Regions from separate parts of the Pseudomonas sp. DP-17 genome, predicted to be linked through region 2. Evidence: riboswitches for the same ligand, from Rfam matches in the RefSeq annotation. Region 2 holds a riboswitch; the other holds the start of a gene.
What was found. A riboswitch is a leader RNA that binds a small molecule or an ion and turns the genes downstream of it on or off. The one in region 2 is predicted to bind manganese.
Positions count from the first base shown of each region.

Region 1: linked by a shared signal. The riboswitch ahead of MJ122_RS05050 (TMEM165/GDT1 family protein) and the one ahead of MJ122_RS20695 (sodium:calcium antiporter) in region 2 are both predicted to bind manganese.

Region 1 covers NZ_JAKSXG010000001.1:1,074,212-1,079,249, reverse strand. The annotation lists gene MJ122_RS05065 (M48 family metallopeptidase) at 1-58, shown strand, start outside; gene MJ122_RS05060 (NAD-dependent epimerase/dehydratase family protein) at 137-1,120, shown strand; gene MJ122_RS05055 (ketosteroid isomerase-related protein) at 1,280-1,723, opposite strand; gene MJ122_RS05050 (TMEM165/GDT1 family protein) at 1,824-2,405, opposite strand; yybP-ykoY riboswitch at 2,412-2,616, opposite strand; gene MJ122_RS05045 (amino acid permease) at 2,661-4,118, opposite strand; gene MJ122_RS05040 (class I SAM-dependent methyltransferase) at 4,238-5,038, opposite strand, start outside.
Region 2 covers NZ_JAKSXG010000013.1:90,304-95,341, forward strand. The annotation lists gene MJ122_RS20690 (carboxyl transferase domain-containing protein) at 1-2,314, shown strand, start outside; yybP-ykoY riboswitch at 2,352-2,523, shown strand; gene MJ122_RS20695 (sodium:calcium antiporter) at 2,576-3,589, shown strand; gene MJ122_RS20700 (type 1 glutamine amidotransferase domain-containing protein) at 3,676-4,353, shown strand; RNA gene ssrA (transfer-messenger RNA) at 4,428-4,785, shown strand; gene MJ122_RS20710 (hypothetical protein) at 4,847-5,038, opposite strand, start outside.

The DNA of each region.
Region 1 (5,038 bases), on a different contig from region 2:
CCTGCAGGCCGCCATCCCCAAGGTCATGCCGCTCTACGAGCAGGCCAAGACCCGTTAAGCAGTGGTTCGTGATTCTCTCGAACGGCCAAGGGTGGCGTAAGGTTGCGCTGCCCGATCCAGTGAACAGGGAGCACCCGTGAAAATCGCTGTACTTGGAGCCACCGGGCTCCTGGGCCACCATGCCGCCCGCGCGATCAAGGCGGCCGGCCACCAGTTGGTGCTGATCCACCGACCCTCGTCGCAGATCCAGCGCCTGGCCTACCTGGAGCCAGAGTGCCGGGTGGCCGAGCTTTTCGACCACCAGGGCATGGCCCGTGCACTCAGTGGGCTGGACGCAGTGATCTTCAGCGCCGGTTACTATCCGGTGCGCCCGCGTCGCTGGCAGGAAGAGGTCGCCAGCGCGCTGGACCTGACCAACCATTTCTACGCCGCCTGCCTGCAGGCGAAAGTGCCGCGCATCCTCTACGTCGGCTCGGCCTTCGCCATGCCCTCGCACCCGCAAGGGCTGCCGGGGCACGAGGGGCTGTTCTATGAAGGGCTGCCCACCGGCAAGAGTGCCTACGTCATGTGCAAATGGGCGCTGGACGAGCAGGCTCGCGAGCAGGCCCGCGGCGGCCTGCCGGTGGTCATCGGGATTCCCGGCATGGTCCTGGGCGAGCTGGACATCGGCCCGACTACCGGGCGCCTGATCACCGCCATCGGCCGCGACGAGATGCTGCATTACGTACCAGGCCGGCGGAACGTCATCGATGCTTCCGAGGCCGGGCGCGGTCTGTTGACGGCGCTCGAGCGCGGCCGGGTGGGGGAACGTTATCTGCTCACCGGGCATAACATCGAGATGGGCGCGTTGACCGCGACCATCGCCAGGCTGCTGGGCAAGCCCGCGCCGACCCCGATGCCGCTGCACCGTGCCCGCGCACTGGCGACGCTGGGCCGCTGGCGCTATCGCCTGACCGGCAAGATGCCGTTGCTGGACGACACTGCCATCGAGGTGATGGCCGGCGGGCAGTTCCTCGATGGCCGCAAGGCACGGGAGGAACTGGGCTTCGAGTCCCATGTGCCGCTGGAGGACACACTGGAGCGGGCCATTTCCTGGTTCCACGCCAACGATTACCTCTGATTGGCAACTCGTAGGATGGCGTGGAGCACAGCGATACCCATCAGCGCCGCGCATGGATTGCATGGGTATCGCTGCGCTCCACCCATCCTACAAAGACGTCGGCAGTTGTGCGTGAGCGCGGACCCAAAGAAAAAGCCCGGCAGATGCCGGGCTTTTTTGTCAGGGCAGTGCTTTCTCGGCGAAGGGCCGGTTGGGCAGCCCCATCTGCGCGCGGAAACTTTCCATGTCGAACAGCGTGCACAACTCCTGCACCTGATCCTGGCTGTTGAATACCCAGAAGCCCATGGCCGAGATGCTGACGATGCGGTCGCTGACCGGATACCCCAGCACCGGACGGGCGATGCTGCCCATCAGGGTGCTCCAGGTGAAGACCTTGTTGCCTTCGCGGATGCATTCTTCCACTGCCACTTCCAGGTCCTCCATGCCACTGCGGATTTCCTCCACCAGTGTCCGGTAGCCGGCATTGTCCAGCGGCTGGGCGGTGAAGGCACTCTTGTAGATGAAGTCCGGGCTGTGCAACTGCTCCACCAGCGCCAGGTGTCCCTTGTTCCAGGCGAGGTCGATGTGGTGGCGGGCGATTCGCTTCAGGTCTTTTTCCGGCATGGCGACGTCCTTTGTCATGGGAGGCTCAGGCGCCACTGTGTATCGCGGGCGATACACAGGCATTGGCCGGCGCGCCGGCCTCCTCGCGAAAAGCTGTCGGTCAGAATACCCCGGAGAGCTTCAGCGCATGGTAGATCGCGGCCAGGCCGAGGATGGCGAAGGCGGCGGCGGCCAGGCGACGAATCAGGTTCAGCGGCAGGCGCTCGGCGGCGAAGTTGCCGGCCAGTACCACCGGCACGTTGGCGATCAGCATGCCCAGGGTGGTGCCGATGACTACCAGCCAGAAATGCGGGTACTGCGCGGCCAGCATCACGGTGGCGACCTGGGTCTTGTCGCCCATCTCGGCGAGGAAGAAGGCGATCAGCGTGGTGAGGAAGGGGCCGAACTTCTTCAGCGAGCCCTCTTCGTCGTCATCCAGCTTGTCCGGAATCAAGGTCCAGCCAGCTACCGCCAGGAAGCACACGGCCAGTACCCAGCTCAGCGTGCTTTCCGAGAAGAACGAGGCGACCCAGCTGCCCACCGCGCCGGCGGCGAAATGGTTGGCCAGAGTGGCGGCGATGATCCCGGCGATGATCGGCCAGGGCTTGCGGAAACGCGCGGCGAGAACGAGCGCGAGCAGTTGCGTCTTGTCGCCGATTTCCGCGAGGGCAACGATCAGGGTGGGGACGAAGAGGGATTCCATCAGGCTTCCTAAAGGGGGCGGGTCGACTAAACACCATGACACGCGCCACCTGCCCGCCCCGGGTCAGGTTGCTCGTGTCATAGGTCTTGTCAAACCCCGGCCTGAACACTGCAGGCCTGGATCGTACGCGCCATGGTCTGCGGACCAAGTGTGTTGACGCGTACCGGGCGAGCAGGGCGCTCGCGGGAGACTACTCCCCTAGGACGGGGCGCATTCTGCCCAAGTCGCAGGACTTGGGCAAGCCTGCGCGGCAGATCAATCGCGGGCGGGGCGGATGTCCATGTCCTCGTAGCGGACGAAGCGGGTGCCGTTCTTGAAGCGGTAGCCCAGCCAGATCGCCAGGAACAGCGGGATGGTGATGTAGGTGGCAACGAGGCCGGCCCAGTCCACGTGATCGCCGACGAAGGCCTGGTAGTTCTGCCCCAGGGTGATGACCAGGCAGAGGCAGAAGGCGAAAAGCGGGCCGAAGGGGAACCACTTGGCGCGGTAGGGCAGGTCGTTGAGATTGCCGCCCTGCAGCACGAAGCCTTTGCGGAAGCGGTAGTGCGACACGGCGATACCCAGCCAGACGATGAAGCCGCACATGCCCGAGGCGTTGAGCAGCCAGGTGTAGACGGTCTTGTCGCCGATGAAGCTGGTGAGGAAGCACAGCGCGCCGATCAGCGTGGTGGCGTAGAGGGCATAGCGCGGCACGCCGCTTTCGGACACCTGGGTGAACAGGCGCGGCGCCTTGCCCTGGGTGGCCATGGTGTAGAGCATCCGGGTCGAGGCGTACATGCCCGAGTTACCCGCCGAGAGGATCGCCGAGAGGATCACCGCGTTCATTACGCCGGCAGCGGCAGCCAGGCCCGCGCGCTCGAACAGCAGGGTGAAGGGCGAGGTGCTGATGTCGCTGCTGTCGGTCTTGAGCAGGTTCGGATCGGTGTAGGGGATCAGCATGCCGATGACGAAGATCGACAGGATGTAGAACATCAGGATTCGCCAGAACACCTGGCGGATGGCGATGGGAATGGATTTTTGCGGATTCTCCGATTCGCCCGCGGCGACGCCGATCAGCTCGGTGCCCTGGAAGGAGAAGCCGGCGATCATTGCCACCCCGATCATCGCCTGCAGGCCGCCGACGAAGGGCGCATCCCCTGTGGTGAAGTTGCTGAAGCCGGGACTGTCGATACCATGCATGATGCCGATGATGCTGGCCAGGCCGATGCCGATGAAGACCACCACGGCCACCACCTTGATCAGCGCGAACCAGAATTCGCTCTCGCCAAAACCCTTCACCGAGAAGAAGTTGAGCATGAACATGATGCCGAGGAAACCGGCGCTCCAGACCATGCCCGAGACTTCCGGGAACCAGAACTTCATCACCAGCTGCGCGGCCACCAATTCGGCGGCGATGGTCACCGCCCAGTTGTACCAGTAGTTCCAGCCCATGGCGAAACCGAAGCCATCGTCGATGAAACGGCTGCCATAGGTACAGAAAGAGCCGGAATCGGGAATGTACGCCGCCAGCTCGCCGAGGCTGGTCATGAGGAAAAACACCATCAGGCCGATCAGCGCATAGGCCAGCAGCGCGCCGCCAGGACCGGCGGTGGCGATGGTGCTGCCGGAGGCGACGAACAGACCGGTGCCGATGGAACCGCCGATGGCGATCATGTTCAGGTGACGCGGCTTGAGAGAGCGCTTCAGATGATGTGGCTTCTCCTTGGGCCCCATGGCGAAAGTCAGTTCGACGTCATCTCTAATTCTTCGGTTCACAGGTGTCCTCGATAGTTCAGGGCGAGCGGCGATGCGCCGATCCAGCGGGCTGCGTGGAGTGTAGTGCGAGCCTTGGATCAGCGCCGGGCGCTGTAGATACGGAAGCCGTCGGCCTCGGCCAGGGTGCGGCAGGGACCCAGGTGCTGTTCGATCAGCGGCGGGTATTTCAGGAAGCTGTTGGCTACCAGGCGCAGCTCGCCGCCACTGGCCAGATGCCGGGCCGACTGGCGCAGCAGGTGCTCCGTGGCGGCGTAGCTGGTGTGCACGCCCTGGTGGAAGGGCGGGTTGCTGACGATGGCGGCGAGGCCTACCGGCGCGGCGTCGATGCCGTCGCCGGCGATCACTTCCCCGTCCAGGCCGTTGGCGGCGAGGGTCAGGCGGCTGCTCTCGATGGCGAAGGCGTCGACATCCAGCAAGGTCAGGCGGCTTTGTGGATAACGTCGCTTGAGCGTGGCGCCGAGCACCCCGGCGCCGCAGCCGAAGTCCAGTACGTGGCCGGCTGGCAACTGGTCCAGGTGCTCCAGCAGCAGCGCGCTGCCTCGGTCCAGGCGGCCATGGCTGAATACGCCGGGCAGGGTAACGACCTGCAGCGGGCCGTCGGCCAATGGCAGCTCGTAGCGTTGCGCAAGGGCATGCAGGTCAGGCGCTGCCGGTGCACCGTCGATGCGCGTGTGCCACAGCTGGCAGTGGCGGGCGCTGTCCAGCTTGCTGGCGCGGCCGAATTCACCGAGCTGCTTGCTGGCGCGTTCGACGCCGGCGCGCTTTTCGCCGACCAGGTACAGCTCGCCGTCCGGCACGCAGCTGGCCAGCGCGGCGAGCAGGTAGTCGGTCAGCTCGCGGGACTTGGGCAGGAACAGCACGGCGGCATCGAACCGGCC
Region 2 (5,038 bases):
ACTGAACCTGACCCAGGCCGAGATTCCGGCGCCACGCGGCCACGCCCTGCAACTGCGGATCAACCTGGAGAGCATCGCCAGCGACGGCACGCCCCACCTCGCCTGCGGCACCCTCAGCGCCTACGAGCCGCCCAGCGGCCCCGGTCTGCGCGTGGATGGCTACGGCTATGCCGGCTACCGCAACAGCGCCGGCTACGACTCGCTGCTGGCCAAGCTGATCGTCCACGGCAACGGTGGTTATCCACAACTGGTGCAGCGCGCTTACCGTGCTCTGTGTGAGTTCCGCCTCGAAGGCGTGGCGAGCAACATCCCTCTGCTGCTCAATCTGCTGCGCCAGAGCGCAGTGGCCGACAACCAGGTCACCACCCGCTATATCGAAGAACACCTGGCCACACTACTGGGTGCACAACAGCATGCGCATCCGCACCGCTTCTTCAGCCATGCCGGTGCAACCGCGCCAGCCCAGCGCACCACCGAAGTGCCATCCGGGTGCCTCCCGCTTGCTACGCCCAGCGCAGGCGTACTGGTCAGCCTGAGCGTGGCCCCTGGCGATGCGGTCGCCCAGGGCCAGGCCATCGCCGTCGTCGAGGCGATGAAGATGGAATTCGAAGTGAAAGCCAGCGCCAGTGGCATCGTCCACAGCCTCGCCGCCACCCCGGGCGACAGCCTCGGCGAGGGAGACGCGCTGCTGTTCGTCGAGCCCGCGGATATCGAGGCGCAGGACCATCAAACCAGCACCTCCATCGATCTCGACGCCCTCCGCGCCGACCTCGCCGAAGTCATTGAGCGCCACGCCATCGGCCTTGACGAGCGACGTCCGGAGGCTGTCGCCAAGCGCCACAAGATCGGCAAGCGCACCACCCGCGAGAACCTCGCCGACCTGCTCGATGACGGCAGCTTCATCGAGTACGGCGCGCTGGCCATCGCTGCACAGCGCCGTCGCCGCAGCGTCGAGGAACTGATCGCCAGCAGCCCCGCCGACGGCCTGGTCAGCGGCCTGGGCAGCATCAACGCTGCGCAGTTCGGCGACGACAAGGCGCGCTGCCTCGTGCTGGCCTACGACTACACGGTGTTTGCCGGTACCCAGGGCGTGATGAACCACAAGAAGACCGACCGCATGCTGCACCTCGCCGAGCAATGGCGCATCCCATTGGTGCTCTACGCGGAAGGTGGCGGCGGGCGTCCGGGCGACACCGATTTCGTCGGCGTGGCGGGACTGGACAACATGAGCTTCGTCGGCCTGGCGCGACTCTCCGGACTGGTGCCGCTGGTGGGCGTGGTCTCCGGCCGCTGCTTCGCCGGCAACGCGGCGCTGCTGGGCTGCTGCGACGTGATCATCGCCACCCGCGATACCAGCTTGGGTATGGCCGGCCCGGCAATGATCGAGGGCGGCGGCCTGGGCAGGTTCGCCCCCGAGGAAGTCGGCCCCAGCGACGTACAGAGCGCCAACGGCGTAATCGACGTCCTGGTGGAAGACGAGGCTGAAGCCACCCGCATCGCCCGCCAGTACCTCGCCTATTTCCAGGGCGACACTCCAGACTGGCAGTGCGCCGACCAGCGCCTGCTGCGCCACGCGGTGCCGGAGAACCGCCTGCGCGTCTACGACATCCGCCAGGTCATCGAGCAACTGGCCGACAGCGGTTCGGTGCTGGAGCTGCGCCGGCATTTCGCCGCCGGCATGGTCACCGCGCTGGTGCGTATCGAGGGCAAGCCCTTCGGCCTGATTGCCAACAACCCCATGCATTTGGGAGGCGCCATCGACGCCGAGGCGGGCGACAAGGCCGCGCGCTTCATGCAACTGTGCGATGCCTTCGATCTGCCGATCATCTCGCTGTGCGACACCCCCGGCTTCATGGTCGGCCCGCAAGCAGAGAAGACCGGCACCGTGCGCCACGTCTCACGGATGTTCGTCACTGCCGCGAGCCTGACCGTGCCCTTCTTCACGGTGGTCCTGCGCAAGGGCTACGGCCTCGGCGCGCAGGCCATGGCCGCCGGAAGCTTCCACGCCGCGCTGTTCACCGTGGCCTGGCCCAGCGGCGAGTTCGGCGCCATGGGATTGGAGGGAGCGATTCGGCTTGGCTACGCCAAGGAGCTGGCCGCCATCGAGGACGTGCAGGAACGGCAAAAGCTCTTCGACAAGCTGGTGGCCGCCGCCTACCGCAACGGCAAGGGGCTGAACATGGCGAGCTACCTGGAGATCGACGACGTCATTGACCCGGCCGACACCCGCCGCTGGCTGCTGCGCGGGCTGGCATCGACGCCCAGGCCTGCTCCGCGCCAGGGGAAAAAGCGCCCACTGATCGATACCTGGTGACGCCCGGGTTGAGCTGCCCGGCCAATCCGCTAGAATGCGCGGCGTCATTGGGGAGTAGCCGACCGTTTCGTGAACGGGGGCGACGTCAACACACTTGGCCCACAGGCCATGGCGTCGCCAGCAGCTGAGCCTGGCAAGACCTTTGACCACGGGATCTCCGCAACGGCCGGGGAGATGCGTGGTCATGGGTACTACACCGGCCGGGAGCTTCACCGTGATTCACCACCCCACTCTTCGCTCCACCCGCCTGGAGCCGCGCGCATGCTGACCTTCCTTCTCGAACTGCTCGGCATGCTGCTGGTGATCCTGATCGCCGCCGAACTCTTCACTAACGCCCTGGAACACTTCGGCGAGCGCCTGGGAATTTCCGAAGGCGTCACCGGTTCGCTGTTCGCTGCCGTCGGCACCGCCCTTCCGGAAACCCTGATCCCGTTGCTGGCATTGTTCGCCGGCACCAGCAACGTCAACCTCAACGAGGAAGTCGGTGTCGGCGCGATCCTCGGCGCACCGCTGATGCTCTCCACCCTGTCCACCTGCCTGATGGCCTGCTTCGCCTGGCGCGGGCGCGGCCTGCTCGGACGCATCCGTCCCGAGCGTACCGGCCTGCAGCGCGACCTGAACTTTTTCCTGGTGGCCTTCAGCTTCGCCGCCATCGCCATGTTCGTGCCGGCCGAACTGCGCGGCGTACGCATCGCCCTCAGCATGCTGCTGGTGCTCACCTACATCGGCTACATCACACTGACCCTGCGCGCATCGCAAGGCCTGGTGGAAGACGGCCACGGCACCGAAGCCGACCACCGCATGTACCTGTCGCGCATCGGCCTGCCGACCAACCTCGCCAGCATCCTGCTGCAACTGTTGCTGGGCCTGGCGCTGCTGGTGCTGGGCGCCAAGGGCTTCATCCATGGCGTGGAAGGCCTGTCGCACATCCTGGGCATCTCTGCCCTGTTGCTGTCGCTGCTGATCATCCCCATCGCCACCGAACTGCCGGAGAAGATCAACAGCATCCTCTGGGTGCGCCGCGGCAAGGACACCCTGGCCTTCGGCAATATCAGCGGCGCCATGGTGTTCCAGGGCACCCTGCTGCCCGCCATCGGCATCTTGCTCACGCCTTGGGAGCCGCGAATCGAGGTCCTCACTGGCGTGCTCGTCACCCTCGGCGCTGCGCTCTGGCTGCGGATCAACGCCCAGCGCGGCGCTGGCCTGCCCATCTGGGTACTCATGCTCAACGGCGTGCTGTACGCCGCCTATCTGGGTATCACCCTGTCGCGCTGACGCGGTCGGCTCATTGCCTACACTGACAGTCCGGGCTGCCGTTTCGGCGGCAGCCGCACGACTAGCGATACGCCGAAGGAGTGAGCATGAAAATCCTGGTAGTCCTGACCTCCCACGACCAGCTCGGCAACACCGGCAAGAAAACCGGCTTCTGGCTCGAGGAGTTCGCCGCGCCCTACTATGTGTTCAAGGATGCCGGCGCCAGCCTGACCCTGGCCTCGCCCAAGGGCGGCCAGCCGCCGCTCGACCCCAAGAGCGACGAGGAAGGCGCCCAGACCCCAGCCACCCTGCGCTTCCGCCAGGACAGCGAAGCCCAGGCCGCGCTGGCCAACACCGTGAAGCTCAGCGAAGTGAAAGCCGACGACTACGACGCGTTGTTCTACCCCGGCGGCCACGGCCCGCTCTGGGACCTGGCCGAGGACCGCACCTCGGTAGCGCTGATCGAGGCCTTCCACTCCAGCGGCAAGACCGTCTCCGCTGTCTGCCACGCTCCGGCCGTGTTCCGCCACCCGCGCGGCCTGGATGGCCAGCCGCTCGTGCAGGGCCGGCACGTCACCGGCTTCTCCAATAGCGAGGAAGACGCTGTTGGCCTTACCGACGTGGTGCCCTTCCTCGTCCAGGACATGCTCAAGGCCAACGGCGCTCGCTACAGCAAGGGCCCCGACTGGCAGAGCCACGTCGAGGTAGACCGCGGCCTGATCACCGGGCAGAACCCCGCCTCCTCCGAGGCCGTGGCCGAAGCCGTGCTGAAATTCCTGGCCTGACAACACCTTGCGCCGCCCCGGGTGGCTATCGGGGCGGCTTTACCGTAGAATGGACCTCGACCTTGAAAGGTTTTGGGGCCGATTAGGATTCGACGCCGGTAACAAAACTCGAGGGGCATGCCGAGTAGGTGACAGTTCTCGTAAATCAGCTGCCACAACTTTATAGTTGCCAACGACGACAACTACGCCCTAGCAGCCTAAGTGCCGCTAGCAGACCCTAGGGGATGCCTGTAAACCCGAAGATTAGGTCTGTCATATAGAACAGGATCGCCGCCAAGTTCGCTGTAGACGTAACGGCTAAAACTCATACAGCTCGCTCCAAGCGCCCTGCCACTCGGGCCGCAAGGAGTTAACCTAATAGAGATGGCTAAGCATGTAGAACCGACAGCGGAGAACTGGCGGACGGGGGTTCAAATCCCCCCGGCTCCACCAAATCCAAAGAAAAAGGCGCTGAGCCTCAAGCCCAGCGCCTTTTTTCTTGGCCGCGATTTGCCTAGAGCGTCAGGAATCCCAGCCGCGGCATCAGCGGTTGGGCCTGTTCCTCCGTCACCACTTCCACGCAAGGCTTGCGCAGGCGAAGCCGTTCGGCGTTGCACAGCAGGGGGCCGTCGTCGTCTTCGGCGCCGAGGGGGTCGTCGATCAGTACGCCCTTGATCAGTCCCTGGCGGAACAGTTCGCGGATGGC